DNA from 2 places in the Streptomyces nojiriensis genome. Region 2 is predicted to be linked to the other one. Evidence: riboswitches for the same ligand, from Rfam matches in the RefSeq annotation. Region 2 holds a riboswitch; the other holds the start of a gene.

Region 1 (15,440 bases), 1.3 Mb from region 2:
TTCCCCCTCTCCCGTGAAGCCGTCAGGGTCACCGTGGCCCAAGGGATCGCCACCCTGACCGGCGAGGTGCGGGACGCCGACCTGATCCCCCTGGCCGAACGCCTCACCCGCTCCGTCGAGGGCATCGTGGACGTCCACTGCCGGCTCGACCACCCGGCCGGAGCCGACAGCTCCTGACCCCCACCCCTTCCCCGAGACGGGCACCGCGCGCCGTCGAACCAGTAGAAGCGGCACGTCACGGTCGTGGCCGTGGACCCTGCCGCGCGGCGACTCCCCTTAGGGCAGGTCGGTACGTCCCAGCCACACCGGTTTCACCGGCACGCCGTCCTCGTCGCGCTCCCCCGTCACCGATGGCGGCGACGGGGGCGGGAGCTCCGGCATCGATATCGGCGTCGGCGGCGTGGCCGGCAGCTCTTCCGGAACCGACGCGTCGCCGGCCGGTTCCGCCGGTGCAGGACGGTCGGTGTCGTCCAAGAGCTCGGCAACGGAGAAACGGGTGGCGTGGGACTGCCATGCACCGTCGACAACCAGCAGGAATCCATCGCCGTCGCGGAAGAGGCGACGACGCTTGGGGCTCCTGGGGTGCTCCGGCGTGTAGGCACGCGCCCGCCTCTCCAGCTCTGCCAGAGCCGCCTCCCGCCCACCCTCCACATGCGCCATGACATAGGCCTCGGTGTGTTTGCGCTCCCCCAAGCCGACCGTTGTCTCCAGGACCAGTCCCCACGTTGCCACGTCCATGTCCCTTCCCCGTTTCCATCAAGCAGTAGCAGAACGGCAGGTGCGATGCCTTGCTGCCGGCCTTCCGTGCCCACGGCCTCCGTCCCGTCTGTGCTCGCGGCATCCGTCGGTGCCTCGAACGGCGCCGCGCCAGGGCGGCTTTGCGGTGCGCCGGGGAACGGTGGGCGGGGGTCGCCGGAGCGGTCGGGTCAGCCCGGGTTCCGGCTGTCGCCGCCGAGGCTCGGGGGCAGGGGGTCGGCGAGGTAGTGCTGGATGGTGGGGGCGATGAGGTCGACGACGGAGGGGGCGGGGAGGGTGGCGATGGCGCCGATCTGCCAGATGTAGCGGTTCATGACCATGCCGACGATCTGGGTGGAGATGAGGCTGGCCCGCAGGTTGCGTTCGGTGTCGGGCAGGCTGTGGGAGACGACGGCCAGTACGAGTTCGGTGAACAGCTGCCGCAGGCGTTGCAGGGCGGCGGGTTCCTGGGCGGCGGTGAGGATGGCGGCGCGCAGGATCTCGGCCGACACGGGGTCCTCCCACAGCTTCAGGGCGGCCTCCACGAAGGCGTGCCCCCGCCGGTCCATGGGCTGTTCGGCGGCGGCGGCCACGGCTGCGCCGAACGCCTCGGGGGGCTGCATCACCTCTTCCAACAGCCCGGCCTTGGTGCGGAAGTAGTAGTTCACCAGGCCGGGGTCGACACCGGCCTCCTGAGCGACCGCCCGGAGTGAGGTCGCGGCGTAGCCGCGCGTGGCGAAGGATCTGCGGGCGGCGGCGACGATCTTGTCTGCCTGCTCTCCGCGTTCACCCCGAGGGCCTCGACCGGTCACACCGCATCACCTTCCGTAACGGTTGCAGGAGGGGGCTTCCCCTCGGTGAGAGTTTCAGCATACGTTGAAATTAATTTCCACATGTGAGGAAATTACGGAACGCGTTCGTCTTCGGCAACCCGGCCGACGACCCCGAACCCAAGGTCCACCCCGGGAGGCACCGCAGTCGCCGCGTTCCGCATCGCATCCACTCCGCCCACGCCCATGGGCCCCGCACAACAGCTCACAGGTGCCGTTCCAGCCCCTCGCCGTGTCCGCGTGCGTGAGCAGTACCTCGACCCCGGACAGGAGCCCCACCCCCGTGACCCGCACACCCGACGCCGTCACCCTCGCTTCCCTCGACACCCACCGCCTGATCGTCACCCTCCCGAACCAGGGCCCCGCCGACGTCCGCTCCAACCTCCCGCGCGCCACCGCCGCCGCCATGCTGCGCCGCCTCGCCGACGAGCTCGACACCGAACAGCTCCTCCCCGCCCCGCCCGGGGAAGCCTTCGCCACCCTCACCCAGCAGCTCACCCGCCGCCACCGCCCGGCCGAAGCCGCCCGACTCGCCGCCGACGCCCTCGCCCACCACACCCGCGAGCTCGCCGACATGCTCACCGCCGCCCTCGACCGAGGCGACCCCACCGAAGCCCCATCGGCCGGCCGGCACCTGATCTCGTTGCTCCGCAGCCACGCCGCCACCCTCGACAGCCCACCCCGGACCCCCAACGACAACGTGCTCCACCTCGCCGCCGCCCGCCTCACCCGCCGCACGCAGCGATGAACAGCGACACCACCCTCACCGCCGCCGGCGCGCCGACCGACCGGCATGGCTGACGGACACCCAGCGGGAGCAGGTCAGCGGCTGGAGCCCATCGCACGCCCGAGTCGCACACCTACGCCGGCGGAATCCACGGGACCCGTCCGCCCAGCCGCCGTGCCGGGCGGCTTCCAGCGGGTCCTTCCCGGCGTGGCGGGCGCTGAGGCCGGCGCGGCGGGCGGCCCGCATGACGACATCGGCGATGCCTTCGGCGCCGGTCGGAGTACACCGGGGTGTCGATCCGGACGTGGCGGTCGATCCGGACGAACGTCGACCCGGTGGGCTCGTGCCCGTGGGCGGCCAGGGCCCGGACCGGGCGCGGACCGACCAGGTAGAGGCGTAGCTGCCGTGGGGCCGGTCTGTGGTGACCTCGGGCCGGCAGAGATCGCGGAGCAGGCGCTGGTCGCCGTCTGCCTCGGGGACGTCTTCCCAGCGAGGAGTGCGGCCTTGCCGGTGAGGGCGGCAGCGCGGGCGCCGATGACCGTAGGGGGTCGGTGGCGGCGATCACCTGTCGGAGCACACGCGGGGGCGCGGCTGAGGCCTTGCGGGTCCTGCCCGGGTGGCCTTGGCCGGCTTCAACTCCAACTCGTACCCGCTGAGCGCGATCCGGCTCCGGTCCGGGAGGGCTGCCGGCGGCCTGGTGGACAATGGCGGCTCAGGCGGCCGGGCCGAGTTCCCATTGTGGGCCGACCACTGGGGCGGTCGGCCGGGAGGCGGGCAGACCAACGGCCGCGGCTGGGCTGACGGCGAACCCGGATCACCCACCTGCACCTGTTCCACCCGCTGGCTCACCCTTCCCCTTGCCGCAACCAACTCCGTGGCCCGATTCGTTTGCCCATCTCCCCCGGGAGGCTACGGTGCGGGTACGGGGTGCCGCAGCATCGGCTGCGGCACCCCGTCAGGCCCGGCCGGTCAGCTCCACGGGCTGGGCTCAACGTGGAGCTGGCCGCCGGTCCGTAGTAGAGGCCCATGAGCGTGTACGCCACGAGCCCCGCGACGTGGACCCAATCGCTCGCGAACGAACGGATCCGTGTCCGCCACGACGGCCTCTTCCTACGATGACGCCCAGGTATGGGCACCACCCCCTCCCGCGTCCGGGTCAGCCAGGACACACCGGTTGGAAAGCCCCTCGTACCCGCGGGATACGAAGCGCGCCCCGGTCGCGGACGGTGGACCAAAAGCAAGGCCGAGACCACGTATCCAGGGCCGAAGCCGGCCGTCTGCCGCCGGATCCGGCCATTGCGGGCTACAAGTGACCTGAATGCATGGTCCGGTTCTGCTTCGAGGTCCCCGATAGGCCTCGATGCGCGCTCGGCCTGGGCTGTCGACATCGGGCGGCACGGAACGGAACCCTCGTACCGGAGCCGGACAGCCCGGATCGCGAAGACGGCGAGGCCGGGAGGGAAGTCGAGGAGAGCCATCTGATGTGATGGGGGCCACAGCTGTGCTCTTCAAGATTCTTTGACAGATCCTCGCCGTGCCGGGCCTGAGAAGTGAACGCTGTAGACAGAACTGAGGAGTCGACCGTGAACTGCACACCGGCAACCCACTGTTCCGTGACGGACGACACGTGGCCCGCCTTCACCGGGGCTCCCAAACTGTCACGGATCGTCGGGCAAACCCACGATGTGACCCGCGCCTTCCTGGTCCTGGGCATCGGTTCTACAGTGGCTCGCCGGCACCCCGACACGATGACGCAGATGCCGACTCCTGGCGCCTCCTTCTACGTCGCGCCGCTGGTGTGCTGCGCATCGTCGGGACGTCAGTGGCTCACACTGGCAGGGAGCCCCGTCGCCGAGTTGCCCCGCATCGACGCACTGGGACGCGAACTGGCTGCCCGCATCACACGTCCCGTTCCCCCCTTGGCCGCCTTCTACGTGCAACTCGTGGCGGGCACACTGCTCATCTTCGGGCTTCGGAGCCGACCCGAGAGCGCCCCGGGTCCGCGAGCGGAGGCACAGGAAGCAGTCGCCGCAGCTCTTCAGGCCCGTAGGGCCATCCTGGAATGTACTGACGACAACGACTGGAAGCCGACGGTCGCCGCCTTCTCACAGACCTATCTGGGCGTAGCACGAACCGACCCGCAGTGGCTGGAGGCTGTCTCGACCGCGTTACTCGGCAACTGGATCGACGTCCTCGACATGCAGCCACCTGACGGCGACAGCACCCTGCACCATCTGCGCCGAGAAGCGCAGACGGTACACCGGCAGCTGACACCGCTGTGGGAGCGCAAGACCGGGCCCGGGCGAGTCTGGATGCTGGACCACAGGCTCCCGTCGGGCGAGGCGTTGCATGAGCTGGTGGCCGGGTCGTACCAGATCGACGACGAGGCGCTGGCCTGGTACCCGGACCGCCGCGACGCCTGTGCCGTGTTCGACCGTCTGAAGGAGGACGAGCAACACGTCGCCCGCGCCTTCGCGCTCGGCGGCGGATCGTGGTCGGAGGCCGCAGCCGCGACCGGACTGCCGGCTCAGGTCGGTGAGCGCGTGATGCGCAAGCTCAGGCGACTCGGCCTGCAACACCAAGGCCGTCGTGCAGCTGTGGCAGGTTCCGCGTGAACACCACGTCGGCACTTGCCCGGGCAGCGTTGCCGGAATTCCTCGGCAGCCTCAGCGCCGCATGGCTCGTTCGTCGGGTGCGGCAGACCTCCCGCACCCGACGAAACGACGAACTCCGCTCGTGACCGGGGACCGCAACCAGAGCAGCCGAATCCAGCCCAGCCACCGGTAGCCGGACACGGGGCCCGCCGCAGATCCGTCCGACGAGCCGGTACCCGCGCCCGTGCAGGTAGACGTTGCGCGTCGGCTGTACGGCGGCCGCCAGCGCAGCGGCCGCGAACAAGCTTGTATAGTCGAGCCGTTGATCGTCGCAGGGGAATCCGGTGTGAATCCGGAACTGTCCCACAACGGTGTACCGCCCGACTCGGCGGTAGTCCGAGGACCTGCCGACCAAGAATGTGCCGAGCGTTTACGCGCCCGGTTCTTCCTGGCTGGGCTGTGGGACAGACAAGGCGTGATCCGTAATGGATCGGGCTCTCTTGCTGTCAACGCGCCGAGTTACTCCATGGAAGAGCTGAGGTCTGCGTACGCAGACGAGTCGCCGCCGTTCGACGGCGCACACAGCCTGGAGGAACTTCGTGACCATTCAGATCGCGCCGATGGCGGCCCTGCTCATCCTCGTGGGCCTTGCCGTGGGCTTCTCGGTCTTCAAGTACACCGCGCGCACTGCCCACGGTGCCGAGGGCCGTGGGGACCTGGGTACCTCGATCGCGGGGGCTGCGGCCGTCGTTTCGGTGCTCGCGGTCCTACTCACCCCCGGGTTCGGCCAGACGGCCACGAACCCGGTGCAGCCCCCACCGCACCCGACCGAGTCTGCGGCTAACCGATAGGCGGGATGCCTGCCGCCAAGCAGGCATCCGGCAAGAGCGCGGCCGCCGGGCCCTGTCCCCTCGCTCCTTGCCCTGCCGCGCCCCGTGGTAGGGCAGCGCAGAGCGTCACGGGCCTCGCCCCCTACCGAAACCGACACCGCCAGCAGCTGCACGGTCGGCGATACCGGCCAGGTCGGTACGGCTGGGCATGAGGGTGCCGTCGACGCGGGCCGGCAGCTCCTCGTACTGGGGCGGGCGGCCCTGGGCGGCTCGTTCGGGCCTGAGTACCTGCCCGAAGGCGCCGGAGCCGTAGGTCAAGGGTGCGTGCGTCCCTGCGAGACTGACGCCATGGCACATGATGACGCGGTCGTGAAGATGGCGGAACTCTTCGATCCGGAGCCGAAGAGGTGGGGCCTGCGGGGCGACCCCTACGTCTGGCGGGCCCTTCGCGATCACCTGTCCGGAACGGACGTCCCGGAGTCGGTCGACGAAGCGGTCCGCCTGCTGCGGGCAGCGTTCAGCGAGCTCGTGGGTACTGACCTCGCCGACGAACCGGCGTCATCCGTGTACCAGGAGCAGTACGCCCACGGCGGCATGTCCAGCGGAATGGTCTCTCTCGACACATGGCGGGAGCGATTGATGCCTCTGCTCGCGGAGCGTGCCGCGACCCTGCTTTCACGCCGGCGACCTGCGTAGGTTCGCCCCGGACGCCCGGGCCGGGGCGGCCGACCGCCGTACGGGGGACGTGAACGGTGAAGCCCTGCGCCCCGCCGCCGGTCCAGCGTGAGGCAAGGGCTGTCGCGAAGGGCCGGCCCTTGCCTCCGCAGCCACCGTCCACGAACCGGCGCCGTGTCCCCGCCCGCGGCAGGAGTCGTGGTGTCAGTCGCCTCCGCCACCACCGCAGGAGGAGCCGTCACCGCAGGACGCACCATCCCCGCAGGAGAAGCCGATGCCGTCGTTGTTCCGTGATCGGGAGCGCCGTTGTCCCTGCGGTGATCTGCCGCCGAATGCACCGCCGCGCCAGGCCTGGAAGAGCCCCCAGGCGAGACCGATCCCCACGACTACCAGGTATTCCATCTCCGTTACCCCCGTCCCTTTCCATTCTCGCCTGTACAGGGGCTTCACCGTTCAGGACGGGGTACCCAGCCCGTGACCCAGGAGGGCTTGCCGGTCTATGACTTGTCGGGGCAGTCAGCCTCGGTCCAGGTCGCGACGAGGTCACGACAGACGACGGTGAGCGAGCCGCTCCAGAACGCGATCTCGTGGCTGCACCCGTTCCGGTGGGGCAGGACCTCGTCGAGGATCACGGTCCCCAGGTGTGCCCAGTTGTCGTTCTCCACGCCTCCGGCATCGAAGCCGGAGACGCCTGCATAGCGGATGACGAGGTCTTCGTCGTGCTTCCAGCAGTTGTGCCGGAACTGGATCTCCAGCTGCTGGTCATCGGCTCCGACCGTGCGGACGTACTGGACCGCCAGATCCTTCACACACCGCTTGCCGTAGAAGTCGTAATGCTCCGGGGCAGTCGCGAAGCCCCTGGCTCCGACCGGCAGATCGTCAGCCAGCGAGGGCAGACGCTCCAGGTACCGAGCAGGAGATATGACGCCTGCCAGGTCGCCCACCTGCGCATCCAGGTTGATGTACTTCATCGTCCTTCATCCCCGCTCGTGGCTCTGCCGGCCGACGAATCGTCGCACGATCCTGCGTACGGCCCGGGAGTTCCTGCACTCCCGCCGGACTCGGGCGGGGGTGAGCCTGTTCGGTTACGCCGGTCTTTCCCACGGCCGGCGGAGGTCCCGCGCAAGTGGCGGGGGATCCACGGCACCGGGACCGGCTCGTGCATCACCCGGTGCGGCCGAAGTCGGCCCGGGCGCGTCGTAGCCGGCGTCCGGAGGGACTTCCGGCCCTGTTTGCGGGTACGAGGCCTGACTGCGGCCGTCGGCGGTCGGGCCGGCCGACGGCGTCCGCGTCGGTCAGCTGGTGCGGAAACTGCCGGTGTACACGTCCGTACGGTTCTGTGGTGCGTCGGAGTGGGTCTCGGTGAGCACCGCCCGTACTCCCTTGCCGTCAGCCACCAGGCCCTGGTAGTCGCCGAGGAAGTAGCCCCCGGCGAACGGTGCCTGCAGCCAGTCGAAGACCCGCGAGATCTGTCGTTCGGTGCGCCGCTGAGGGTCTCCGTGCGGCAGGGTGGCCAGCTGGTAGGCGGTGGGCAGGGTGGTGGTGTCGCCCGGCTCGAGGAAGCGCAGGTCGTAGTAGGTGAGTGCGAGCGTGCCCCGCTCGTCGACCGCGACCGACGGGGAGAAGGCCGGCACGCCCTCCGGGCTGATCAGCTCCGGGGCTCCCCAGGTGCGTCCGCCGTCGGTGGAGCGCACCAGCTGGACGGAGTCGAACCTGCCGCCGGAGAAGTCCGAGCCCTCGTACGCCATGTAGAGCGTGCCCGTCTTCGGGTCGACGGCCGGGCTGGGCAGGGTGGACGCGGCGCGCAGCAGCTTGGTGGGGTCGTTCGGGTCGACCTCCGGTACGGAGGTGTCCTTGGCCACGGTGACCGGGGCGCTCCAGGTCTCTCCGGCGTCGGTCGAGGTGACGACCTCGTAGCGGGCTTCGACGACGGTGCTCAGGTCCTCGGAGTGGGTGATCCGGTCGAAGAAGTCGTACAGGGTGCCGGTGTGCCGGTCGACGACGATCAGATGGCCGATGGTCTGGGTGTTGGGCACGGTGCTGGTGTCGACGAAGGGCCGGGCCCCGCTCCACGTGCGGCCGCCGTCGCGGGTGACGGAGATGTAGCCGGGACCGTCGAGTGAGCTGGGGCCGGGCGGGTCGTTGTCGAGGCGGTTCCAGACCTGGTAGGCGGTGCCGTTGCGGATCGGGTCGGCGGTGAGCGAGGGCTTGTCGTTGAAGAACGGCTGCTCGTCGACGTGCGTGGTGGTGAGGTTCTGCCAAGTGCGGCCGCCGTCCCGGGACGTGGCGGCGAGGAGGGCGGTGCGCGTGCTCTTGGTGAAGTCGACGCCCTCGCCGCTCGCGTAGACGGTGCCGTCCGGTCCGGTGCTCACCCAGGGGTCGGTGGCCCGTTCGTAGTCCGCGCCGCCGGGGGCGCAGAGGCTGAACGGCAGCGTGCTCCGGTGGAAGGTGTGGCCGTCCGTGGTCCAGCTGGCCACCAGGCCCCGGGCGCCGCCGTCGTTCCAGCGGTCCTGCTGGAACACGGTGACCACGCGCCGGGGGTCACGCGGATCGACGGACAGGTACGGCTCGACCTCGGTGGCCGGGTAGACGATGCTGTCGGGGGACCTCGCTCCGATGGTGCACTTCGCGTACGGGTCACCGTGGGACACCTTGACCAGTGGTGGGCCGTCGGGGTTCCGGTCCGCTGCGGCGGGAGTCGCGCCGGTGACCGTGACGAGCAGGAGCGCGGCGGCGGTGACGGCGGTGAGGGGCAGGAAGACGCGCATGCGGGATCTCCTCCGGGCCTGTCGGCTGGGGCACGGGACCGCCGTCATCGGGGCGGCCCGGGGCGCGGAGGCGTACCGGAACGCGAGGGTGGGGCGACTCCACTTGGTCCATTTCGGCCTTGCGGCCGGTGCCCTTGATGGGCCGAACGACGGAGTTCATCCCCGAGGTCGTCGAGGAGCACGGCGGAGCCGACCGGCGGCTGCACCGTGCCGGTCGGCTCCTTGGTCGTGCCGGCCGTGGGCCGCGTACCGGTCGGCGATGCCGGCGGGGTCGGCCGCGCGCCGGACGGGTTGGCGGAGTGGGACGGCCTTCAACACACCTAGGCCGTCTCTTCCGGATCTTGCCGGGCCCGCGGCGTCCGGCAAGATCCGAAAGAGACGGTTGTGACCAAGGTCGCTAGTTGGCACTGGAGATTCGCCCTGACCTGCATCGATGCCACCCATCCCTCCCCGACTCTGACCGGAGGGACGCATTATTCTTGGCACTTTGGTACAGCAGCTCAGCAGAAGTCGAGCGCAGTACGCCGCCGTGGGCACGGTCGACGACTATGGGCGCGCGCCAACTGCCCACCCGAGCTGCAAGGTGCAGATCAAGACGCCCCCGGGCTGGTCAGCCGGGTGCCTGTCCCTAGACCCAGACCTCGTGCTCGTTGCGGTAATGAGGCCACGGCCTCCAGGTCCGCCGCGCGGCGAGCACGTGCTTCATCCCTGCGACCCACGAGCCTGGAGCAAGCAATTCGATCAGGTAACGATCGAGTGCGGAGCGCTGGATCTGCAGCGTCCAGCCCGGGGTCATCCGGATGCCGCCCGGCAGAAGAACGGACCGCAGGTACTCCGGTTGGTGGATCTCCATCACCACCTCACCCGGTTCGAGGTCCGTGTTCCCAGGTGGGCGGACCCATCGGGCGCCCAGGCCGGCGACCTGAAGCAGCTCGGCAAGTGCGGGCCCGGATGTCTCAACGCTCACCGTGGTGTAGTCGCCGATGATGCGAGCGCAGATGACAGGGTGCAGAGGATAGTTGGCCCAGGGGACCCGCTGCGGATCAACCGCGGTGGTGTCCAGGCTCGTCGCATGGACGTTGTTGGCGCGTCGGCCGATGCCCGCGCGGTCCAGCGCCTCCTCAAAGGAGTCCCGCATGCGTTCCATGGCCTGCTCGTGCGGCAGGGCCAGTTGGGTCAGACCGTACTGGTCGACGACCAGGAGCGCCCGGCTCCCAGGGATCTCGATGGCGTAAACGCCGTCTGCCGCGGCCCTTTCGGTGGCCGTGCGCAGGAGGTCCAGGTGGGTGCGCAGCGGCAGGGCCAGGTCACACAAGACATCCGAAGCCTTACCTCCGGGAAGGGCATCACCGTGAAGTACTGCAGCTCGTGCCTGGTTGATCCTCCGCAGTTGCTTCTTGTCGATGCTCCTCGGGTTGGTCTTGACCTCCTCAGTCTGGAGTGGCCCCATGTCATTGAAGACCGTGACATCCCCGATGCGTAGGCAGTTGGTCAAGTCATGCAGGAGGGCGAATGCACCATCCTCTTTCCATGCTTGTTCCACTCGCTCAAGCTCGGCTGGCAGGCCCTTCTTCCCATACATGAGCCCGGGCGAGTCGTTGCGGGAGAGCGCGAGGATGAACGGCCGGTAACAGCTGAACGCGCGCCAGGCCAGCGCGTCACCGATCGAGCGGAGTTGACGGACCAGACGCTTGCACACGTCATGCTCGAACTCCCAGGTACTGATCTCGGTGAGGTCGCGGCCCGACTGCGGCTCTGGAACCTGCGGTTGGGGTGCCTTGTGCACGCGCATCCTGGCGATCGCGCGCTTCAGACCGTCGCGGTCCTTCTCCACGTCCAACAGACGGGTCAGCAGTTCTCGTTGGAAGACCACACCGTCTTCCAACGTCTGGCACGCACGCAACTGCTCGATGAGCGACACCAGAACGGGCTGCATCGCAAGATGCCGAGGGTGCTGCAGCATCTCGTCCGGCTCGTAAGCATCAGCGTCGAACAGGCTCATTGTGCAAGTGTCACAGCCAATTGCGCTCAGGACCGCCGGAATTCACGACTGGATGCTCCTGGAGGGTGGGGTGGTGGGCCTATCCCGCCATTCACCTGGTACAGGCTGGCTTTTCGGCCCGCGTGTGACGCCGGTCCTGGAAGTTCTCTCCGCCGTAACCGCATCGTGATCAACTGGAAGAGGGGAGAGTTCTCCCCCTTCCGGCGCGGGGCTCGGTCTACGGGGACGGTTCAGGGCCGCACCTGATGGCCGAGGATCCTTTCGAGCCTGCCGGATCCGGCGAGGGCGTCCTGCGTGGTGAGACCGACACTGCGTCCTTGGCCATTCGGCGGCTACGGGGCATGCTGACCGCATGGACGCCGACGCTCAACCGCCCGCACACCCGCAACCTGCTGTGGTCGTCGCCCAAGGGGACATGGACCTCGACATCAGCGCCCCACTCGCAGAATCCCTTCTGGCCGCGGCCCACGCCCACCCCGTGGTCGTCCTGGACGTCAGCGGCGTCACATTCGCCGACTCCGCCTTCCTCAACCTTCTCCTCAGGCCCATTCCCTGACGGAGCTCCGTATCGCGGCACCCCCGCACCAGCTGCAACGCCTCCTGGAGATGACCGGCACCGACGCCGTCCTCCACGTCCACCCCACGGTCCAAGCCGCGACCAGCGCCACGCCCCTGCCGGACCGCGAGGCCGGCTGACGGGCGAGGACTCCACCGCACGCGCCTGCCTCCGCAGGACCTCACCCGTTCGGGCGCCGACGGGGCCCGTCCGCGCGCGCGGACGGGACGGAGGCTGGGCGCATGGCCGCCACTGATCGTCTACCCGCCGGACGCGATGGGCTGGCGCCGGGTCCGCTATGACGGCACCGCCATCGGGGTCGCCCACCGGCTATCCGACACCCGCCTTCCGCGCCGCGGCCGGCCTCGAGAACGCCGAGAACCTGGACCTCACCGACCCCGACTTCGTGGAGTGGAGAGACGCTGGCCCTGAGAAGTGGGAACCGTCTGTGTGAGGGACGGACTGGGGCCTTGCTAGACGCCGGACAGCCATCCGGCACCGAAATCCGAGAGGTCACGTGCGCGCTGCGCCCGCTCCTCGATCAGCCGGCGAAAGCCCGCCACGGCGTACCGCTCGCCGGTGGCCGAGCTGCGGCCGCGAATGCCGGCGACATCGGCCATGAACTGCTGGGGCTGGGGCTGCCAGCCGACGACCAGGACACGCAGGCCCAGGCTCTCCGCCCGCCGGTACAGGGCCAGGAGATGGAGCAGGCCGTCGGCGTCCATGGACATCGCGCCGTGCAGGTCGACCACGAGGTCCCGCTCACCGGAGGTGGCGGTCCAGCCCCCGCTGAAGCTCCGCGCCCGCGTCCCCGTCGAGTGCCCCGGTGACGCTGACCAGGACCGTGCCGTGGCACTGAACGTCCGTGGTGATCAATGCGCTCTCCTTCCGCCTGGGGCGAGAGGGCCCTCGGGGCTCCCCGTCCTGGCGCGGCGTTCCCCCGGACGGGTGCGAGGCTCGCTGACGCTTCCACACCAACCTGAACAGCGGCGGCCGTGACCGGCATCGCATCAACGTGGCCAAGTAGGAGCCAAAGTCATGGACCGCAAGGGGAAAGCCCTCCCCCATCAGCGCCGGACTCTGTCCACAGGGCCGCACGTCCAGCATCGGTACCGGAGGCCGCCGAGATCGGCGAAGACGCGGGCGAGACGCCTCCGTGGACGGCAGCCCCAGCATTCCAAGATTCTCGGCATCGGCCGCCTCCGAGCTGGTGTTATCAGGAGAGCGGACGGGAATATTCCCTGCAGGCCAGGGCCGTGCGGATGGTGCCCCGCCGCACAGTCCGGCCTATGTGCGCTCGCGGACAGGCAGAGACCACCCCTGAGCGCGCCTGATGGGCGAGGAGAAGGACCATGGCAGCGAGAATGACCGTCTACCACGTCTCACCGTCCGGTGACCGGGCGGCCGCCGCAGGCGTGAAGTGGCAGGTCGAGGGCAGAGAAGGCCGTCGGCTGTTGCACGAACCGCACCGCACCCAGAAGGACGCGATCGACGCAGCCCGCCGACACGCCAAGGAACACGAGCCCGCGCAGATCATGGTCCACGCCCGCGACGGTCACATCCGCACCGCGTACACCTACGGCGACGCTCCTGGGGCATCCCCCGACGAGCGTGGCCGCAAGGCAGGGGAACGCGGAGGCCTCTACTGAAGCCGGGTCCATAAGGATCGCCACGCCGGGATCGAAGGCCGGCTCGGCCGTGCGCACGAACCACCCCAGGAAGCGCTGGAGCAGCGCGGGCCGGGCGGCGGGTAGCTGCCGCAGAGGCCTCGAGTCGAGACCAACCCCGACGACCGGAGCACAGACCGTGCCCCCGACGCGTCACGGCCGCAGACCACTGCCGCTGCGCCGGCGTCCTGCGCCGACTCCACCGTCGTCCGCCGCACGTCGACCCCGTACGCGTCGAGCCGCTCTGCCATGGCCGCCTCGAACCGGTCGGACCTCAGCATCTTGTACCTCAGACGTCCCAGCGGTCGATCGATCACCGCGCCGTCCGCGGCATAAACGCGCAGCTGGTTCCAACTCGCCGCCAGCAGCCCGTCGTACGGCCCGACGTCCGCCTCCCAGTAGCACCAGGTCCGGGCGGGCCAACGCAGCGGCCCGGGCGGGGCCTCGACCACGACCACGCGCGGTGCCGGCCTTCTCCCGTTCCCGGGGAGCGGCTTGGCGAGCTCGACCGCCAGGGACAGCCCGGCAGCCCCCGCACCTACCACGGCCACATCAGCGTCCCAGCCCAACCCCGGCCTCCCGCCACGCGCCGGCGTCTCGCTTGCGCTCCGGACAGCCCGACGGACGTAGTAAGGCGCCCCGGCTCCGAGCGACGCGGCGGCCACCCATGCAAGATGACGGATGTCGGTCTAGCCACCGGCTGGTTTAGTGAGCGTTTCATGCTCATTTTCCGGGTCCGCGACCCGGACGCGATGCTCGCGCCATTGCGCCGAGGAGCCGACGTGGTCGACGCAGCGCATGACAGGGAGGGTGTCGGTCGCTTCGGCTGGGTCACCGACCCTGAGGGTATCGGGTCGAACTGCGGGAGCCCGCCCGACCATGGCTCCACGCGATTCAGGCGGGCTCGCGCCGATCGTCACGCCATCAGGCGTACCGGACCTCGTGCTGCTCCACGATCCGGGCCAAGCGGGCCAGCATCCCTCTGTGCCGGAGCTGGAGCAGGGCCTCGACGGCGGGGTTGTGAAGAGCTCCGCCCAAGCCGCGCAGGGGGTGCTCGTCGCACACGACCAGCGTCTCCTCGCCCCACGGCCGGAGCTGCAGGAAGATCCTCGCCGTACCCAAAGCCTTGAACGACGCCTCCAGTTCAAGCTCACTGCCTGGCTCCTGGTGTCGGACTGTGGTCACCCCTTCGGTCGACCAAGGGCCCAGTCGCACGGTGTAGAGGAGCCGGGAGCCGACCGCGGGCCAGGCCTGATCAAGTGGCGTCGACTCAGAGGGCCCCACCACCCACTCTCCGTAGCGGTTCGGATCGGCGAGTACCGTCCAGACGGCCGACGGCGAGCGGTGAATCAGCTGATTTCGAACGGCCATGAGGAGCCCTTCTCCGTGGAACGGACGCCCACCGTCATCCGGCGGCTCGCCTTCGGCAGGCCGGCCTGTACCGGGTCGAGGCCGCGTATCGGCACGGTCACCAAGGCACACATACGGAAGCCCTTCGCCGAACGGCCTGGAGCGGGCCGCTTCCGACTCACTCCCACTGCCTCGCGTCTACCCGTCCGAGCGGCCGACAGTCGGCCCGCGAGCACCTCCTCCGCGCTTGCCAGCGCTGGCATGACGCGACCGGCAACCCGCAGCTGTCCTACGATGCCGTTGAGGGCCTCGGGACGAGCAGGACCGGAGGGCACATGCCTGAGCAGGGCCGGGAAACGGAGGCTGACGCGGGCAGCGCCGCCCAGCAGGGGGCATCGCAGTGGGCCGGACTGACGGCTGCCTCCGATGCCGGGATGGACCGGTTCGCCCGGCTGGTTTCCCGACTGCTCCACGCGCCGGTGGCCTTCGTTTCGCTGGTCGAGCAGAACAGGCAGATCCTGCCCGGACTGATCGGTCTACTGGAGCCCTGGGCGGAGCCGCGCGCTGCCGCTGTCTCATTCGCTCTGCCGGTACGTGGTGGCCTCCGGGCAGCCGCTGGTGGTGCCGGACGCCCGCGCCGACGAGCGGCTCCGCACCCATCCGGCCGTCACGGACCTCGGGGTCATCGCGTACGCGGGAATGCCTC
Region 2 (15,440 bases):
ATGATGCTCTTCGCGGACGCCGTCGCCCCCGTCGTGGGCGCGGCGTCCACCTTGCTGTTCACCCTTCCGGAGGAACCCCTCGGCGCGTACCTCGGCTTCTTCGGAGGCGTCCTGCTGTACCTCGCGTCCGCCGAGATCCTGCCCGAGGCGCACCACAAGCACCCCGCCCTGTCCACGCTGATGTGCACGGTGGGCGGGGTGGCCGGGATCTGGCTCGTGGTGGGCATCGCGGACTGAGCGCCGGCCGGGGACGGAGGTCACCGCCGTGCTGCCGCGGCTTCCGCGAAACGGCGCGCGACGGACGGCTCGGCCGCCCAGTGCGTGTGCAGATAGCTCGCGTGCACACCCTGCTGCACGAAGCCCTCGACCCGGCGCTCCGGGTGAGTGAACCCCCACGCCGGGGCCGCCCCGGCGCCCGGCTCGACCACCGTCCGGTGGAACTCGTGCCCGCGCAGCCGGGTCCCGGCCCGCGCGAGCGCGCTGTCGGACACCGCCACCGCCTCGCGGTAGCCGAGGGTGAGGCGCTCCGACATCCGCGCATCGGCGTCGAGCACCCCGCACATGGGCTTCCCGTCCAGCGACCGGCCGAGGTACAGCAGCCCGGCGCACTCGGCGGCGACCGGGCCGCCGGACGCGGCGAAGGCGGCGACGGCCGCCCGCAGCGGTTCGTTGGCGGACAGTTCGGGCGCGTACATCTCCGGGAAGCCGCCGCCGATCACCAGGCCGGTGGTGCCGGGCGGGAGCGCCTCGTCCCGGAGGGGGTCGAAGGTGACGACCTCCGCACCGGCGGCGGTGAGCAGCTCCGCGTGCTCGGCGTACGAGAACGTGAACGCCGGTCCGCCCGCGACGGCGACCACCGGCCGCCTGCCGGGGGCTCCGCCGAGGTCTGCCGGTGCGGCGCCGTCGGCGGGGGCGCCGCCCCCGGACCCCTGCGCCTCGAACGCCGGTGAGGCTGAAGTGAGGCCCGCGCTGCGCGTCAGCGCAGCAGCCGGCGACCACGCCTCGCAGTCCAGCGGCGGAGCCGTGCGGGCCAGCGTCATCAGGGCGTCCAGGTCGCAGCCCGCCCGGACCTGCGCGGCCAGTGCCGACACCGAGGCCAGCGCGTCGGTGTGCCGTTCGGCCACCGGGACCAGGCCCAGGTGGCGCGAGGGCGTGGCCACCTGCGGAGCCCGCCGCAGGACGCCGAGGACCGGCATCCCGGCCTCCTCCAAGGCCTCCCGCAGCATCACCTCGTGCCGGTCGGAGCCGACCTTGTTCAGGATCACCCCGCCGAGGCGCACCTGTGGGTCGAAGGACGCGAAGCCGTGCACCAGCGCCGCCACCGACCGCGACTGCGAAGAGGCGTCGACCACCAGCACCACCGGCGCCCGCAGCAACTTCGCGACCTGCGCCGTCGACGCCAGCTCACCCCGGCCCGCGGCGCCGTCGTAGAGCCCCATGACGCCCTCGACCACGGCCAGATCGCATCCGGCCGCCCCGTGCGCGAACAGCGGAGCGACCAGCTCCGGCCCGCACATGAAGGCGTCGAGGTTGCGCCCCGGCCGGCCGGTGGCCAGCGCGTGGTAGCCGGGGTCGATGTAGTCGGGCCCGGCCTTGTGCGGGGACACGGCGAGGCCGCGCTCCGAGAAGGCCGCCATCAGGCCCGTGGCCACGGTGGTCTTGCCGCTGCCGGACGACGGAGCGGCGATGACCAGCCGAGGCACGTTGAACGGGTACGAAGTCACCACTCGATGCCCTTCTGGCCCTTCTGTCCCGTGTCCATCGGGTGCTTGACCTTGGTCATCTCGGTGACGAGGTCCGCGAACTCCACCAGCTTCTCCGGCGCATTGCGGCCCGTGATCACCACGTGCTGCGTGCCGGGACGGTTGCGGAGCACCTCGATGACCTCGTCGACGTCGATCCAGCCCCAGTGCATCGGGTAGGCGAACTCGTCGAGCACGTACAGCTTGTGCGTCTCGGCGGCCAGATCGCGCTTGACCTGCTCCCAGCCCTCCTTGGCCGCCTGCTCGTTGTCCAGCTGCGCGTCCCGCTGGACCCAGGACCAGCCCTCGCCCATCTTGTGCCAGACGACGGAGCCGCCCTCGCCGGAGGCGCCGAGCACCTTGAGCGCGTTCTCCTCGCCGACCTTCCACTTCGCCGACTTGACGAACTGGAACACCCCGATCGGCCAGCCCTGGTTCCAGGCGCGCAGCGCCAGCCCGAAGGCCGCCGTGGACTTGCCCTTGCCGGGGCCGGTGTGGACGAAGACCAGCGGACGGTTGCGGCGCTGGCGCGTCGTGAGCCCGTCGTCCGGAACGACGGACGGCTGTCCCTGAGGCATTACGCGACCCTCCTGTTGCTGTTGCTGCTGCTGTGGGGTGAAGCGGTGGATGCCACCGCGGTACGCACGTTCTTCACGAGCCCGGCCAGCGAGTCGGCCCGCAGGCCGTCGAGCGTGACGGCGGGCCCGCCGAGGTCACGGGCCAGTACGTCGGCCAGCCCCAGCCGGACCGGCCCGGACTCGCAGTCCACGACCACCGAGGCGACGCCCCCGGCCTGCAGCAGCCGCGCGCTGTGCCCCGCGAGCTCCCGCGGGCTGCTGTCCGTACGGCCCCCGGCGTTGCCGGCCGAGGTGGCCCGCCCGTCGGTGACGACGACGAGCAGCGGCCGGCGCGAAGGATCCCGCAGCCGCTCGATCCGCAGCACCTCGTGGGCCTTCAGCAGCCCGGCGGCCAGCGGGGTGCGGCCGCCCGTCGGCAGCTGCTCCAGCCGGGCCGCCGCCGCGTCCACCGACGAGGTCGGCGGCAGGGCCAGCTCGGCCGTGGCCCCCCGGAAGGTGATCAGACCCACCTTGTCCCGGCGCTGGTAGGCGTCCAGGAGCAGGGACAGCACGGCGCCCTTGACCGCGCTCATGCGCTGCCGGGCGGCCATGGAGCCGGAGGCGTCGACGACGAACAGGACGAGGTTGCCCTCGCGCCCCTCCCGCGTGGCCTGCCGCAGGTCGTCCTTGCGGATCACGAGACCGCGCCCGTCCCGGCCCCGCGCCTTCTGGTGCGGGGCGGCGGCCTGGATGGTGGCGGTCAGGTGCAGCTTCGTCAGGTGCCCGCGCGGGCGCTGGGCGCCGGTGGTGCGGCCGTGGGCGGTACGGGCGCGGGACCGGCGGCCGGACGCGCCCTCGCCGAGGCCCGGCACGCTGAGCATCTTGGTCCGGAACGGCTCGGCGGCGCGAACCGCGGCCTGCTCGGGCCCGGCGTTCTCCTGGGCGGCGGGCTGCGGGGTCTCGGGGGCTTCCGCGGGGGCCTCGCCGCATCCGGGACTCTCCGGGGCCTCGGGGGCCTCGGCCGGGGGGCCCGGGTCCTCGGAGCCGCCGTCCTGCGGGGGCGTGCCGCCCGGGCCGCCGTCGGGACCGCCGTCCCCGGGTCCACCGTCGTCGGGGCCCTCGGGCTCCGGCTCCGGGTCGGGCTCCGGCTCCTCGTCGGGGAACCCGTCCAGGATCCGGTCGAGCATGTCCTCGTCCAGCCCCGGCGCGTCGAAGGGGTTGCGGCGCCGCCGGTGGGGGAGCGCCAGCAGGGCGGCCTGCCGGACGTCCTCCTTGCGTACGTCGGTCCGCCCGGCCCAGGCGGCCAGCGCGGTCGCGGTCCGGGCCATCACGATGTCGGCGCGCATGCCGTCGACCTCGAACCCGGCGCAGGTCGCCGCGATCTGCAGGAGCGCGGTGTCGCCGAGGGAGACCTTCGGGAGCAGCGCCCGGGCGGCCACCACCCGGGCGCGGACCTCGTGCTCGTCCCCGGCCCAGCGGGTCGCGAAGCCCGCGGGGTCGTCCTCGTAGGCGAGCCGGCGGCGGACCACCTCGACGCGCTGGGCGGGCTCGCGGGAGGCGGCCACCTCGACGGTGAGCCCGAACCGGTCCAGGAGCTGCGGCCGCAGCTCGCCCTCCTCGGGGTTCATCGTGCCGACGAGCAGGAAGCGGGCGGCGTGCCGGACGGAGACGCCCTCGCGCTCCACGTACGAGGCGCCCATCGCGGCGGCGTCCAGCAGCAGGTCGATCAGGTGGTCGTGGAGGAGGTTGACCTCGTCGACGTAGAGGATCCCGCGGTGGGCGTCGGCGAGCAGTCCGGGCTCGAAGGCCTTCACCCCCTCGGCGAGGGCCCGTTCGATGTCGAGGGCGCCGACGAGGCGGTCCTCGGAGGCGCCGACGGGCAGCTCCACCATGCGGGCGGGCCGCAGGCCGCCGGGGCCGGGCTCGTGCGGGCCGTCCGGGCAGGCCGGGTCCGGCGCGGTGGGCGCGCAGCTGAACCGGCAGCCCGACACGACGTCGACCTGCGGCAGCAGCGCGGACAGCGCGCGGACGGCGGTGGACTTGGCGGTCCCCTTCTCACCGCGCACGAGCACCCCGCCGACCGCTGGGCTCACGGCGTTGAGCAGGAGCGCCAGCCGCAGGTCGGTCTGGCCGACCACTGCGGTGAACGGATACGGGGTGCTCATGCGTTGCTCACTCCTTGGAAAGTGCGGGCCCGTGCCGGGGGCCTGGACGAGGTCTGCGGGTGCGGCGCCGTTGCCGGGGCTCCGCCCCGGACCCCGCGCCTCGAACGCCGGCGGGGCTGAAGGTGCGGGGCCGCGCCCGTCACGGGGCGCCCGGTGGGAGGAAGGGGAGGGCGGCCGGGGCTCCGTCCTCGATCAGCTGCAGCAGCGCACGCGTATCGGCGTGTTCTTCGATCAGGTCGCCGAGCAGGTCCAGCTGCTCCTCCCGCAGCGCGGCGAACGAGGTGTCCGGCGCCGGGACGAAGCGGCGACCGGCGGCCGCGGCCACCTCCCGCAGGAACGCCCGGCGGAAGCCGTCCGACTCCAGCGAGCCGTGCCAGTGGGTGCCCCACACCGACCCGACCCGGCAGCCGTCCAGGAAGGCCTCGCCGCCGAGCACCTCGGCCACGCCGTGGTGGATCTCGTAGCCCGCGACCTCCTCGCCCAGCGCCGAGCCCACCGGTCGGGCCAGGGTCTTCTCCCGCTCGAAGCGGACCCGTACGGGGAGCAGGCCGAGGCCGTCGACCTCGCCCGCCTTCGATTCGACCTCGTCCGAGATCCGCTCGCCCAGCACCTGGAACCCGCCGCAGATGCCCAGCACCGGCCGTCCCTCGGCGGCCCGCCGCGCCAGCGCGTCCGCGAGCCCGCGCTCCCGCAGCCACTGCAGGGCCTTCACCGTGCCCCGGGTGCCGGGTACGACGACCAGGTCCGCGTCGGCCAGTTCCTCGGCCCGGTCCACGAACCGCACCACGACCCCCGGCTCCGCCGCGAGCGCGTCCACGTCCGTGAAGTTCGACATCAGCGGCACCGCGCACACGGCGACCCGCAGCACGTCCTCGCCCACCGGCGGCGCGACCACCGACTCGCGCACCGCCCCGCGCAGGGAGACCCGCAGGCCGTCCTCCTCGTCGATGCCCAGGCCGTGCTGGAACGGCAGCACCCCGTACGTGGCCCGGCCCGTCAGGCCGCGGAGCATCTCCATGCCCGGCTCCAGCAGCGACACGTCACCGCGGAACTTGTTGACCAGGTATCCCGCGATCAGGGACTGGTCCTCGGGGGAGAGCAGCGCCGTCGTCCCGAAGAAGGACGCGAAGACCCCGCCGCGGTCGATGTCCCCGACCACGACCACCGGGAACCGCGCGGCCCGCGCGATCCCCATGTTCACGATGTCGGTCCGGCGCAGGTTGATCTCGGCCGGACTCCCCGCCCCCTCGCAGATCACGGCGTCATACGTGCCCCGAAGCTGCTCCAGACAGTCCGTGACGATGCCGAGCAGCTGCTCCTGACGCCCGCCGTGGTAGCCGCGGGCGCTCATCTCGCCCACCGGCTTGCCCAGCAGCACCACCTGGCTGCTGCGGTCGCTGCCCGGCTTGAGCAGCACCGGGTTCATCAGCGCGGTCGGCTCCACGCGGGCCGCCTGGGCCTGCATCGCCTGGGCGCGCCCGATCTCGGCGCCCTCCCGCGTCACGAAGGAGTTCAGCGACATGTTCTGCGCCTTGAAGGGCGCCACCTTCACGCCCTGCCGGGCCAGCCACCGGCAGATGCCCGCCGTGACCACGCTCTTGCCCGCGTCCGACGTCGTGCCCGCGACCAGCAGACCGCCGCCGCGCTTCGCGCCGCTCATCCGCGCCGCCCTCTCCGTGCCGTACGGGAGACCAGCAGCCGGGCGGCCACGCAGGCGCCCAGGGCCAGCCAGGTCACCTGCCGCGACAGCCGGACCGCCCGCTCGATGTCATCGACCTCCACCGGCCGCCCCGCCGCGCCGTTCAGTACGGCCCGGTGCTCGACCCGGCCGCCGTACGCGAGGGTTCCGCCCAGTCTGACGCCCAGCGCCCCGGCGAAGGAGGCCTCGACGGGTCCGGCGTTCGGGCTCGGGTGCGCGGCGGCGTCCGCGCGCCAGGCCCGTACGGCGCCCCGCCGGTCGGGGCCGGCCAGTACGGCGGCGACCGCCGTCAGCCGGGCCCCCGGCCAGCCGGCCAGGTCGTCGAGCCGGGCGGAGGCCCAGCCGTAGCGCAGGTAGCGGGGGGACTTGTGGCCGACCATCGCGTCCAGGGTGTTCACGGCGCGGAAGGCCAGCAGTCCGGGGACGCCGGCGACGGCGCCCCACACGAGTGCCCCGACCACCGCGTCGGAGGTGTTCTCGGCGACGGACTCCACGACGGCGCGGGCCATCTGCTGTCCGTCCAGGGCCTGCGGGTCGCGTCCGCACAGGTGGGGCAGCCGCTCCCGGGCCACCTCGATGTCCCCGGCGGCGAGCGCGCCGCCGATGGCGCGGGCCTCACGGCCCAGGGAGGTGCCGCCCACGACGGCCCAGGTGGCGGCGGCGGTCAGGGCGATACGGGCGGCCGCGGGCCGGGAACGCACGGCTCGGGCGCCCAGCGCTCCGACGGCGGTCGCGCCCCCGGCGCACACCAGGGTGTGCAGGAGGCCCCGGCCGCGGTCGTCGCGCCACAGGGAGCGCTCGACGGCGGCGGCGGCCCGTCCGAAGGCGGCCACGGGGTGCCCTCGGCGCGGATCCCCGAGGATCCGGTCGCCGATCAGGCCCGCCGTGGCGCCGTACGCGAAGACGCGATCGGCACGCATGGTGGCAGGTATGTCCTCACTCAGGGTCCGCGCCCTGGTTCGACGTGTCCGGCGGCGAGAGTTCCTGGCTCCCGGGACGCACGCGCGGCGTGCGCTTCCGGTGACAGTGGCGGGACCGCGCCGGATTCGCACCGGACTTCCTCTCCATGCCGCCGTATTGGCTCGGGCAGTCCACCACGCACGTCGAAGGCCCGTCAACTCGCCGTTGACCTGCGGCGCGGTCGCGGCACGGCCGGGACGCGGCAGGAGCGCGGGAGGGGGCGGGGGATGCGAAAAGCTCCCTCCGGGACAAACCCGGAGGGAGCCTTCACGCCCGGTCGGCCGCGGGGCGGCGGATCAGGCGACGATCAGGTAGATCCCGTAGCCAACGGCCGCCGCGATGACGGCGAAGCAGGCGTACGCGCCGCTGCGGGCGAGGGCGGCGGTGCCGCCCTGCTCGGTGGCGGTCTCGTGCTTGGACAGGCCCACCAGGCCCAGGGTGAAGAGGGCCACGAGGGCGACGGTGGCGAAGAGGCTGACCCCGAAGACGGAGCCGAGTGCTTCCCAGTCGATCTTCATACTGCCGTTTCCTCTTGTGTCTCTGTCTCGGTCAGACCGCGGCGGCCGGAGCCGCCGGGGTCTGCGTCGCGGCCGGGATGGTGGCCTTGAGGGCTTCGTCCGTAACCTCGGCGGTCGTTGCCGCGGCGTTGGTACCGGCGGCGGCGACGGTCGGCGGGACGGTGACCGCGGCGATCGCCGTGGTGACGACACCCGGCTCTTCGGCGCGGGCCGGCTCCACCTCGTTGACGTTGTTGTGGTCGACGACCTGGCGGCGCGAGATGAACCAGATGGCCAGGCAGGAGCCGATCAGGAAGAGCGTGACCGCGGCGATGCCGACGTCACCGATGCGCATGACCAGCTCGGCACCGGCCGAGACCAGCGCGGCGGCCGGCAGGGTCAGGCCCCAGGCGACGAACATGCGGGTCGCGGTGGACCAGCGGACCACACCGCCCCTGCGGCCCAGGCCCGCACCCATGACCGCACCGGAGCACGAGTGGGTGGTGGAGAGCGAGAAGCCCAGGTTCGAGGAGGCCAGGATGACGGACGCGGCCGAGGTCTGGGCGGCGAAGCCCTGCTGCGGGTGCAGGTCGGTCAGGCCGCTGCCCATGGTGCGGATGATGCGCCAGCCGCCCAGGTAGGTGCCCATCGCGATGGCCATACCGGCGGAGACGATGACCCAGACCGGCGGGTTCGCGTCGGGCGCGATCGCACCGCCGGCGATGAGGGCCAGGGTGATGATGCCCATCGTCTTCTGCGCGTCGTTGGTGCCGTGCGCGAGGGAGACGAGACCGGCCGAGGCGATCTGACCGGCGCGGTACCCCTTGGCGGAGGTCTTCTCGCCGACCTTGTCCCCCAGCTTGTACGTGACCTTGGCGGCCAGGTACGCGGCGATGCCGGCCACCAGCGGGGCGGCGATCGCGGGGATGAGGACCTTGGTGACGACGACGCTGCCGTTGACCGCGCCGATGCCGGCGGAGGCGACCGCGGCACCGATGAGGCCACCCATCAGGGCGTGCGAGGAGCTGGAGGGGAGACCGACCAGCCAGGTGACGAGGTTCCAGAGGATCGCTCCGACCAGGGCGGCGAAGATCACCTCTGGCTGGATGCCCTCCTCGTTGACGAGCCCCTTGGAGATCGTCTTGGCGACCTCCACGGACATGAACGCGCCGACGAGGTTGAGCACGGCGGACATGGCCACCGCCGTCTTGGGCTTGAGGGCGCCGGTCGAGATGGTGGTAGCCATCGCGTTGGCTGTGTCGTGGAAACCGTTCGTGAAGTCGAACACGAGAGCGGTAATGATCACGATCCCGAGGAGAAGCGTTATGTGCTCCATTTACCCAGGCTTCTGTTTGACGTCAGTGGCTCGGCGACCGTAGGCAACCTGGGTGAACGGAAGATGAACTGACTTGGTCGGAGCGGTGTACTGCCCCGGGGTGCGATCGGGCCATTCGTCCTGATTCTTACGTTGATAGTGCTATTAATGCACGTCAAAGTCGGGTGAATGAACCCCTCCGGAGGCGGCTCGCCGCGCGTGCGATCCCGCCCCCCGGGCCTCGAATGAGACCTAGATCACTCGCTCCGTGCCCACCGTGGAGCGATCCGCTCCGGTGGCCCGCCCGAGGCCCCGACCCGACACTGGAGCAGTGCGTACCGCGACAGCGACGGCTGCGGCCGTCACGACGACCCTCATCGGTGCCGGCGCGGCCGCCGTCGCCGTCGCCCGGCACGCCGCCGACGCGGCCCTGCGGTCCGAACCGGGCCGCCCGCTCCCCGGCGGACCGAAGCTCGGCGTCCACTCCGCCGTCGACGGCCGGATCACGCTGACCCGCTCGCTCGCCTCCCTGCGACCCGGCACGTACGGCCTGGTCGCACCCGGCGTGCACGCCGTCGTCGGGCCCGTGCTCCCCGACGCCGACCCCGGCCCGGACGCCGTCGTGCGGCAGCTCGTCTCCGTCACCCACGGCACCCTCGCCCCCGGCACCCGGGTCACCCTCACCCCCCAGGTGTACGTCGGCAACCCGCGCACCGCCCTCGGGCTCGACCACGCCGACGTGGACGTCCCCGGGGAGCTCGGCGCCCTGCCCGCCTGGTTCGTGCCCGCCGCCCGGGACACCTGGGTGATCACCGTGCACGGGCTCGGCAGCAGCCGCGAGCACCCGATGGTGGTCATGCCCTTCCTGCACCGCCACCAGCTGCCCGTCCTGGACCTCGGCTACCGGGGCGACCTGGGCGCCCCCGCCTCCCCGGACGGCCTCGGCCACCTCGGTGAATCGGAGTGGCGCGACCTGGACGCCGCCATCCGCTACGCCCTGCGCTACGGAGCCCGCCGCGTGGTCCTGTACGGCTGGTCCACCGGCGCCACCATGGCCCTGCACGCCTACGAGCGCTCGCCGCTCGCCCACCGGATCTCCGGGCTGGTCCTGGACTCCCCGGTGCTCGACTGGCACACCACCCTGCGCGGGCTCGCCGCGGCCCGCGGCGTCCCCGGCGTGGTGCTGCCGCTGGCGGTCCGGGCCGCCGAGGGCCTCACGGGCCTGCGCGCCGACCGCCGGCCGGCGGGTTCCGACCCCGGCGCGCTGCGCGTCCCCGTACTGATCTTCCACGGCCCGGACGACGCGCTCGCCCCCTGGGGGCCCTCGCGCAGACTCGCCGCCGCCCGCCCCGACCTCGCCACGCTGCACACCGTGGGCGGGGCCGGGCACGGCGCGATGTGGAACGCCGACCCGGCCGGCTACGAGGAGGCCCTGCGCCGCTTCCTCACCCCCCTCATGTGAAGACCCGTGTGAAGGCCGGCGTGAGGGGCCCGTGCGCAGTGTGAGCGCCCGTGTGAAGGCCGGTGTGAAGGCCTGTGTGAAGCGTCGTCATGTGAAGGCCCTGTGACGGACAGGCCCCCACGGGCGGCTTGTCCCGGTCTGCGCTGCGGTGAACGGCGATAACGAGCGGTTCCGTTTGGGCTTTCGGCCAGTGACGGGCGAGACTGCTTCCGTGACGTCCCGAAAGCCTGATGAGCAGTTGGCTCGCGACTCCAGACTCCGACTCGTCTCGCCGCGCTCCGTCGCCGCGGCCCGCAAGGCGGTGACCGACCGACGCACCCGGCCCGCGCCCCGGCCCCCGGCGGGTACACCCGCCACGGCCGACCTCGCGAACCGGGCCCGGGCCTCGCTCGCCGACGCCGTACGCCTGACCCGCTGGGCCGAGCGCAATCTCGGCGCCGGAGACGGCGGCCGGCCCGCCCCCACGGGCGCCCTGTCCGCGGCCGACGTCGAACGCGCGGCCACGGAACTGGGCCTGACGCACGGCCAGATCCAGGTCGGCTGGGACCGCGCCCGGCTCGCCGGACTGGTCGAGGTGCACGGCGGCCACGCCCGGCCCGGCTGGCGGCTGCGCGCCTGGGACCGCGACGACACCGCCGTACTGCGCGGCTGGGTCGCCCTCTTCGACGCCTGGTCGCTGGTCCATCCGGCACCCGCCGACATCGCCCCCTCGGCCGTCGCCGAGGTCGTCGAGGCCATGCCCCAACTCCTCTCCCTGCTCCAGCTGTCCGCCGGCCCGGTGACCGTCCCGGACCTGCTCGACCTGCTCGGGCAGCGCGTCACCGAACTGCGCGACGAGCGGTGCGAGATCCCCTACGAGGCCGAGCCCGCCGCGGCGCAGACGTCCGCCGCCGGCTCCGCGGAGACCCGCCCCGTCCCGCTCGCCCGGCTGCTGCGCTGGGCGCTCGGCGGACTCGCCGCCGTGGACGCCGTCACCCTCGGCCCCGCCCGGGCCACGCTCACCCCGCTCGGCAGCTGGGCCGTCTGGGTCAAGCTGGAGCAGATCTGCGTCGCGGCGCAGAGCCCCGCCGGGAACATCGAGCAGTCCGCCGCCGCCATGCTGCACGGCTGCGCGCGGCTCACCCCCGGCCCGGCCCGCGCCGAGTACCAGGCTTGGCTCGCCGCCCGGCCCGTCGGCCATGCTGTGGCCGAGCTGCTGCAGGCCGCCCGGGGCGAGGACGCCCTGCTGCGCGGCCTCGCCTTCGAGGCGCTGCGCGTGGTCGGCGCCCCCGCCGAGCCCGAGGTGCGCGCCACCGTGCGGGAGCCCGCCCTGCGTCCCTACGCCCTGCTGTGGCTCGCCGAGCACGACGGAGTCGACCCCGACGAGGCGCAGGACGTCCTGACCGCCGAGGAGTCGACCTGGCTCTGGGTGGACACCGCGGCCGCCATCGCCGACCACGGCGAGGCCGAGCTGCTGGCCCGCCACCTCGACTCCGCAGTCCGGACCACCGTCCCGCGGCTGCTGGACGAGGTCCGTGCGGTCGGCCATCCGCGCACGGTGCAGGTGCTGGTCGCGCTCGCCGCGGCCCACCCCGACCCGACGCTGGCCAAGGCGGTCCGCCGGGCCGCCTTCCAGGTCCACACCGGCGGCGAGTGACTCCGTAGGAGAACGAGGTCGGGGACGGGCGCGCCGCCGGGGTCAGACCTGCGGCGCGTACGTCCCGAAGCTCCAGACGTTGCCCTCGGCGTCGCGGGCCATGTAGTCCCGGGAGCCGTAGTCCTGGTCGGTGGGCTCCATCACGATCTCCGCGCCGTGCTCCACCGCCCGCCGGTGGTGGGCGTCCACGTCGTCGACCACGACATAGACCCCCGAGGGGCCGGCGCCCTCCATGGCCTTGTCGAAGACCCCGCCCCTGCCCGAACTGCCCAGCATCACCATGCCGTTGCCGTACGCCAGCTCGGCGTGCGTCACCGAACCGTCCTCACCCTCGTAGACGGCGACCTGGCTGAAGCCGAAGGCCTCGGTCAGCAGCCTGATGGCCGCCTTCGCGTCGCGGTAGACCAGTGTGGGACAGATGGACGGAACGCCTGCCATGACGATCACTCCCTCTCGTGACGGTGACCCGCGTCACACCAGCATGGCAGGCGTCACCGACAGTCAGCGGAAGGTGTTGCACTGGGCCATGTCACCGGTCCGGTAGCCCTGGTGGAACCACTGCTGACGCTGCTCGGCCGAGCCGTGGGTCCAGGCCTCCGGGGACACCCGGCCCTGGAACTTCTCCTGGATCCGGTCGTCGCCGACCGCGGCCGCCGCGTCCAGCCCTTCCCTGATGTCCGCCTCGGTCAAGAGCTTCATCAGCGGCCGCCCGATGGAGGCGTCCGTGACGTTCGTCGCGTTGTGCGCCCACACCCCGGCGTAGCAGTCGGCCTGCAGCTCGACCTTGACCGCGTTGCTGTTCGGGCCCTGCCGTCCGTCCTGGGCCCGCTGGAGGGTTCCGGTCAGGTTCTGGATGTGGTGCCCGTACTCGTGGGCGACGACGTAGGCCTGGGCGAAGGGGCCGCCGGCCGCGCCGAACTTCGTCCGCAGTTCGTTGAAGAAGCCCAGGTCCAGATAGACCTTCCGGTCCGCGGGGCAGTAGAAGGGGCCCACCGCCGAGCTGGCGGTCCCGCACGCGGTGCTCGTCCGGTTCTCGAAGAACACGGTCGTCGTCGGGCTGTACCGGCCGCCGCGCCTGGCGAACTCCTGCCTCCAGAAGGCCTGGGTGCTCCGGGTGACCGCCAGCAGCCGGCAGTCCTCCCGCGTGTTCGCGTCCCGCCCCGTCTTGCAGGCCCGATCCACCTCGGTGAGCGACGAGGAGACCGGCGCCGGCTCCTCCTCCCCGGAGGACAGCCCCAGCTGCTCCGGCCCCACCCCGAACAGCAGCCCGATGACCAGCGCGATGAGACCGACGATGCCGCCGCCGACGGTGGCCTTCCCGCCCGGGATGCGGCCGCCGCCGCGCCTGTCCTCGACCTCGGAGCTGTCGAGTCTGGCGTCGTCGTCGAACTGCATCCCGCACCGCCCTCCGTACGTCGAACAGGTGCGGTCGCGTCTCCGCCCATGCGGCGAGTATCGACCCGATCATCCCGATCTGCGCCTCTGCCGCTCCGCGGGGCCACTGGGCCGGACGGGGGACACGGGGAAGCGGATCCCGCAGGCCGGACGGCCCGGCCCGGGCCCGGAAACCAGTTGCACACCCCCGGTAGAATGTCTCTCATGGCAAATCTCCTCGCGGATTAGCGGCGTCGAAGCTTCGCGTCCTGCCCCCCTTCCGCCGTCCCGACCCGCCCTGGAGTATTTCCGTGATCACCGCCACCGGCATCGAGCTGCGCGCCGGCGCCCGCGTCCTTATCGAGTCCGCCTCCTTCCGTGTCGCCAAGGGCGACCGCATCGGCCTGGTCGGCCGCAACGGAGCGGGCAAGACCACCCTCACCAAGTGCCTCGCGGGCGAGGGTCAGCCCGCCGCCGGCTCCATCGCCCGTTCGGGTGAGGTCGGCTACCTCCCGCAGGACCCGCGCACCGGCGACCTCGACGTTCTGGCCCGGGACCGGATCCTGTCCGCGCGCGGCCTCGACGTGCTGATCAAGAAGATGCGCGCCAACGAGGAGCGCATCGCCACCGGCACCGGCGGCACCCGCGACAAGGCGATGAAGCAGTACGAGCGCCAGGAGACGGAGTTCCTGACCAAGGGCGGGTACGCCGCCGAGGCGGAGGCCGCGACCATCTCGGCCGCCCTCGGCCTGCCCGACCGGGTGCTCGGCCAGCCGCTCCACACCCTCTCCGGTGGTCAGCGCCGCCGCGTCGAGCTGGCCCGGATCCTCTTCTCGGACGCCGACACCCTGCTCCTCGACGAGCCCACCAACCACCTCGACGCCGACTCCATCGTCTGGCTGCGCGACTACCTGAAGACCTACCGCGGTGGCTTCATCGTCATCTCCCACGACGTGGACCTCGTCGAGACCGTCGTCAACAAGGTCTTCTACCTGGACGCCAACCGCTCCCAGATCGACGTCTACAACATGGGCTGGAAGCTCTACCAGCAGCAGCGCGAGGCGGACGAGAAGCGCCGCAAGCGCGAGCGCCAGAACGCCGAGAAGAAGGCCGCGGCGCTGAACTCGCAGGCCGACAAGATGCGCGCCAAGGCCACCAAGACGGTCGCCGCGCAGAACATGGCCAAGCGCGCCGACCGGCTGCTCGCCGGCCTGGAGGCCGTCCGCGTCAACGACAAGGTCGCCAAGCTCCGCTTCCCGGACCCGGCGCCCTGCGGCAAGACCCCGCTGACCGCCGAGGGCCTCTCGAAGTCGTACGGCTCCCTGGAGATCTTCACCGACGTCGACCTGGCCATCGACAAGGGCTCCCGCGTCGTCATCCTCGGTCTCAACGGCGCCGGCAAGACCACCCTGCTGCGCCTGCTCTCGGGTACCGAGAAGCCGGACACCGGCACGGTCGTTCCCGGTCACGGCCTCAAGCTCGGCTACTACGCCCAGGAGCACGAGACCCTGGACCCGGAGCGCACGGTCCTGGAGAACATGCGCTCCTCGGCCCCCGACCTGGACCTGGTCGCCGTCCGCAAGACGCTCGGCTCCTTCCTCTTCTCCGGGGACGACGTGGACAAGCCCGCCGGGGTGCTCTCCGGTGGCGAGAAGACCCGGCTGGCCCTGGCCACGCTGGTCGTCTCCTCGGCGAACGTGCTGCTCCTCGACGAGCCCACGAACAACCTCGACCCGGCCAGCCGCGAGGAGATCCTGGGCGCGCTGCGCACGTACAAGGGCGCGGTCATCCTCGTCACGCACGACGAGGGCGCCGTCGAGGCGCTGGAGCCGGAGCGGATCATCCTGCTCCCGGACGGCGTCGAGGACCTGTGGGGACCGGACTACCGGGACCTGGTGGCCCTCGCCTGATCGGGTTCCGGTTCACGTTCCGGTTCTGATCCAGTTCCTTATGGATCATTCGGCTCACGGGTGATCCATCATCTGAGTGAGACGGTCTCGTACCGTTGCGCGTCGTCCCACGGCCCCGGTCGC

Evidence for each region. Region 2 has a riboswitch for cobalamin ahead of JYK04_RS12520 (cobalamin biosynthesis protein). Riboswitches for the same ligand answer to the same signal wherever they lie in the genome.
Region 1: it holds a riboswitch for cobalamin, as region 2 does, so the genes downstream of both, JYK04_RS06480 (hypothetical protein) here and JYK04_RS12520 (cobalamin biosynthesis protein) in region 2, are expected to answer to the same signal.

Annotation. Positions count from the first base shown of each region.
Region 1 covers NZ_CP071139.1:1,330,978-1,346,417, forward strand. The annotation lists gene JYK04_RS06455 (CBS domain-containing protein) at 1-177, shown strand, start outside; gene JYK04_RS06460 (hypothetical protein) at 277-738, opposite strand; gene JYK04_RS06465 (TetR/AcrR family transcriptional regulator) at 927-1,547, opposite strand; gene JYK04_RS06470 (hypothetical protein) at 1,849-2,313, shown strand; gene JYK04_RS06475 (hypothetical protein) at 3,906-4,907, shown strand; cobalamin riboswitch at 5,181-5,312, shown strand; gene JYK04_RS06480 (hypothetical protein) at 5,486-5,737, shown strand; gene JYK04_RS06485 (hypothetical protein) at 5,843-6,034, opposite strand; gene JYK04_RS06490 (hypothetical protein) at 6,065-6,412, shown strand; gene JYK04_RS06495 (hypothetical protein) at 6,889-7,362, opposite strand; gene JYK04_RS06500 (sialidase family protein) at 7,687-9,159, opposite strand; gene JYK04_RS06505 (hypothetical protein) at 9,788-11,161, opposite strand; gene JYK04_RS41035 (STAS domain-containing protein) at 11,514-11,717, shown strand; gene JYK04_RS06515 (hypothetical protein) at 12,191-12,469, opposite strand; gene JYK04_RS06520 (DUF2188 domain-containing protein) at 13,070-13,366, shown strand; partial or broken gene JYK04_RS42350 (lycopene cyclase family protein) at 13,546-14,049, opposite strand; partial or broken gene JYK04_RS42105 (VOC family protein) at 14,104-14,258, shown strand; gene JYK04_RS06530 (SRPBCC family protein) at 14,309-14,755, opposite strand; gene JYK04_RS42110 (GAF domain-containing protein) at 15,332-15,440, shown strand, end outside.
Region 2 covers NZ_CP071139.1:2,673,623-2,689,062, reverse strand. The annotation lists gene JYK04_RS12545 (ZIP family metal transporter) at 1-237, shown strand, start outside; gene JYK04_RS12540 (cobyrinic acid a,c-diamide synthase CobB) at 258-1,727, opposite strand; gene cobO (cob(I)yrinic acid a,c-diamide adenosyltransferase) at 1,721-2,320, opposite strand; gene JYK04_RS12530 (putative cobaltochelatase) at 2,320-4,464, opposite strand; gene JYK04_RS12525 (cobyric acid synthase) at 4,604-6,124, opposite strand; gene JYK04_RS12520 (cobalamin biosynthesis protein) at 6,121-7,083, opposite strand; cobalamin riboswitch at 7,120-7,274, opposite strand; gene JYK04_RS12515 (hypothetical protein) at 7,420-7,641, opposite strand; gene JYK04_RS12510 (inorganic phosphate transporter) at 7,673-8,956, opposite strand; gene JYK04_RS12505 (alpha/beta hydrolase family protein) at 9,267-10,397, shown strand; gene JYK04_RS12500 (hypothetical protein) at 10,609-12,033, shown strand; gene JYK04_RS12495 (VOC family protein) at 12,076-12,471, opposite strand; gene ypfJ (KPN_02809 family neutral zinc metallopeptidase) at 12,535-13,428, opposite strand; gene JYK04_RS12485 (ABC-F family ATP-binding cassette domain-containing protein) at 13,719-15,317, shown strand.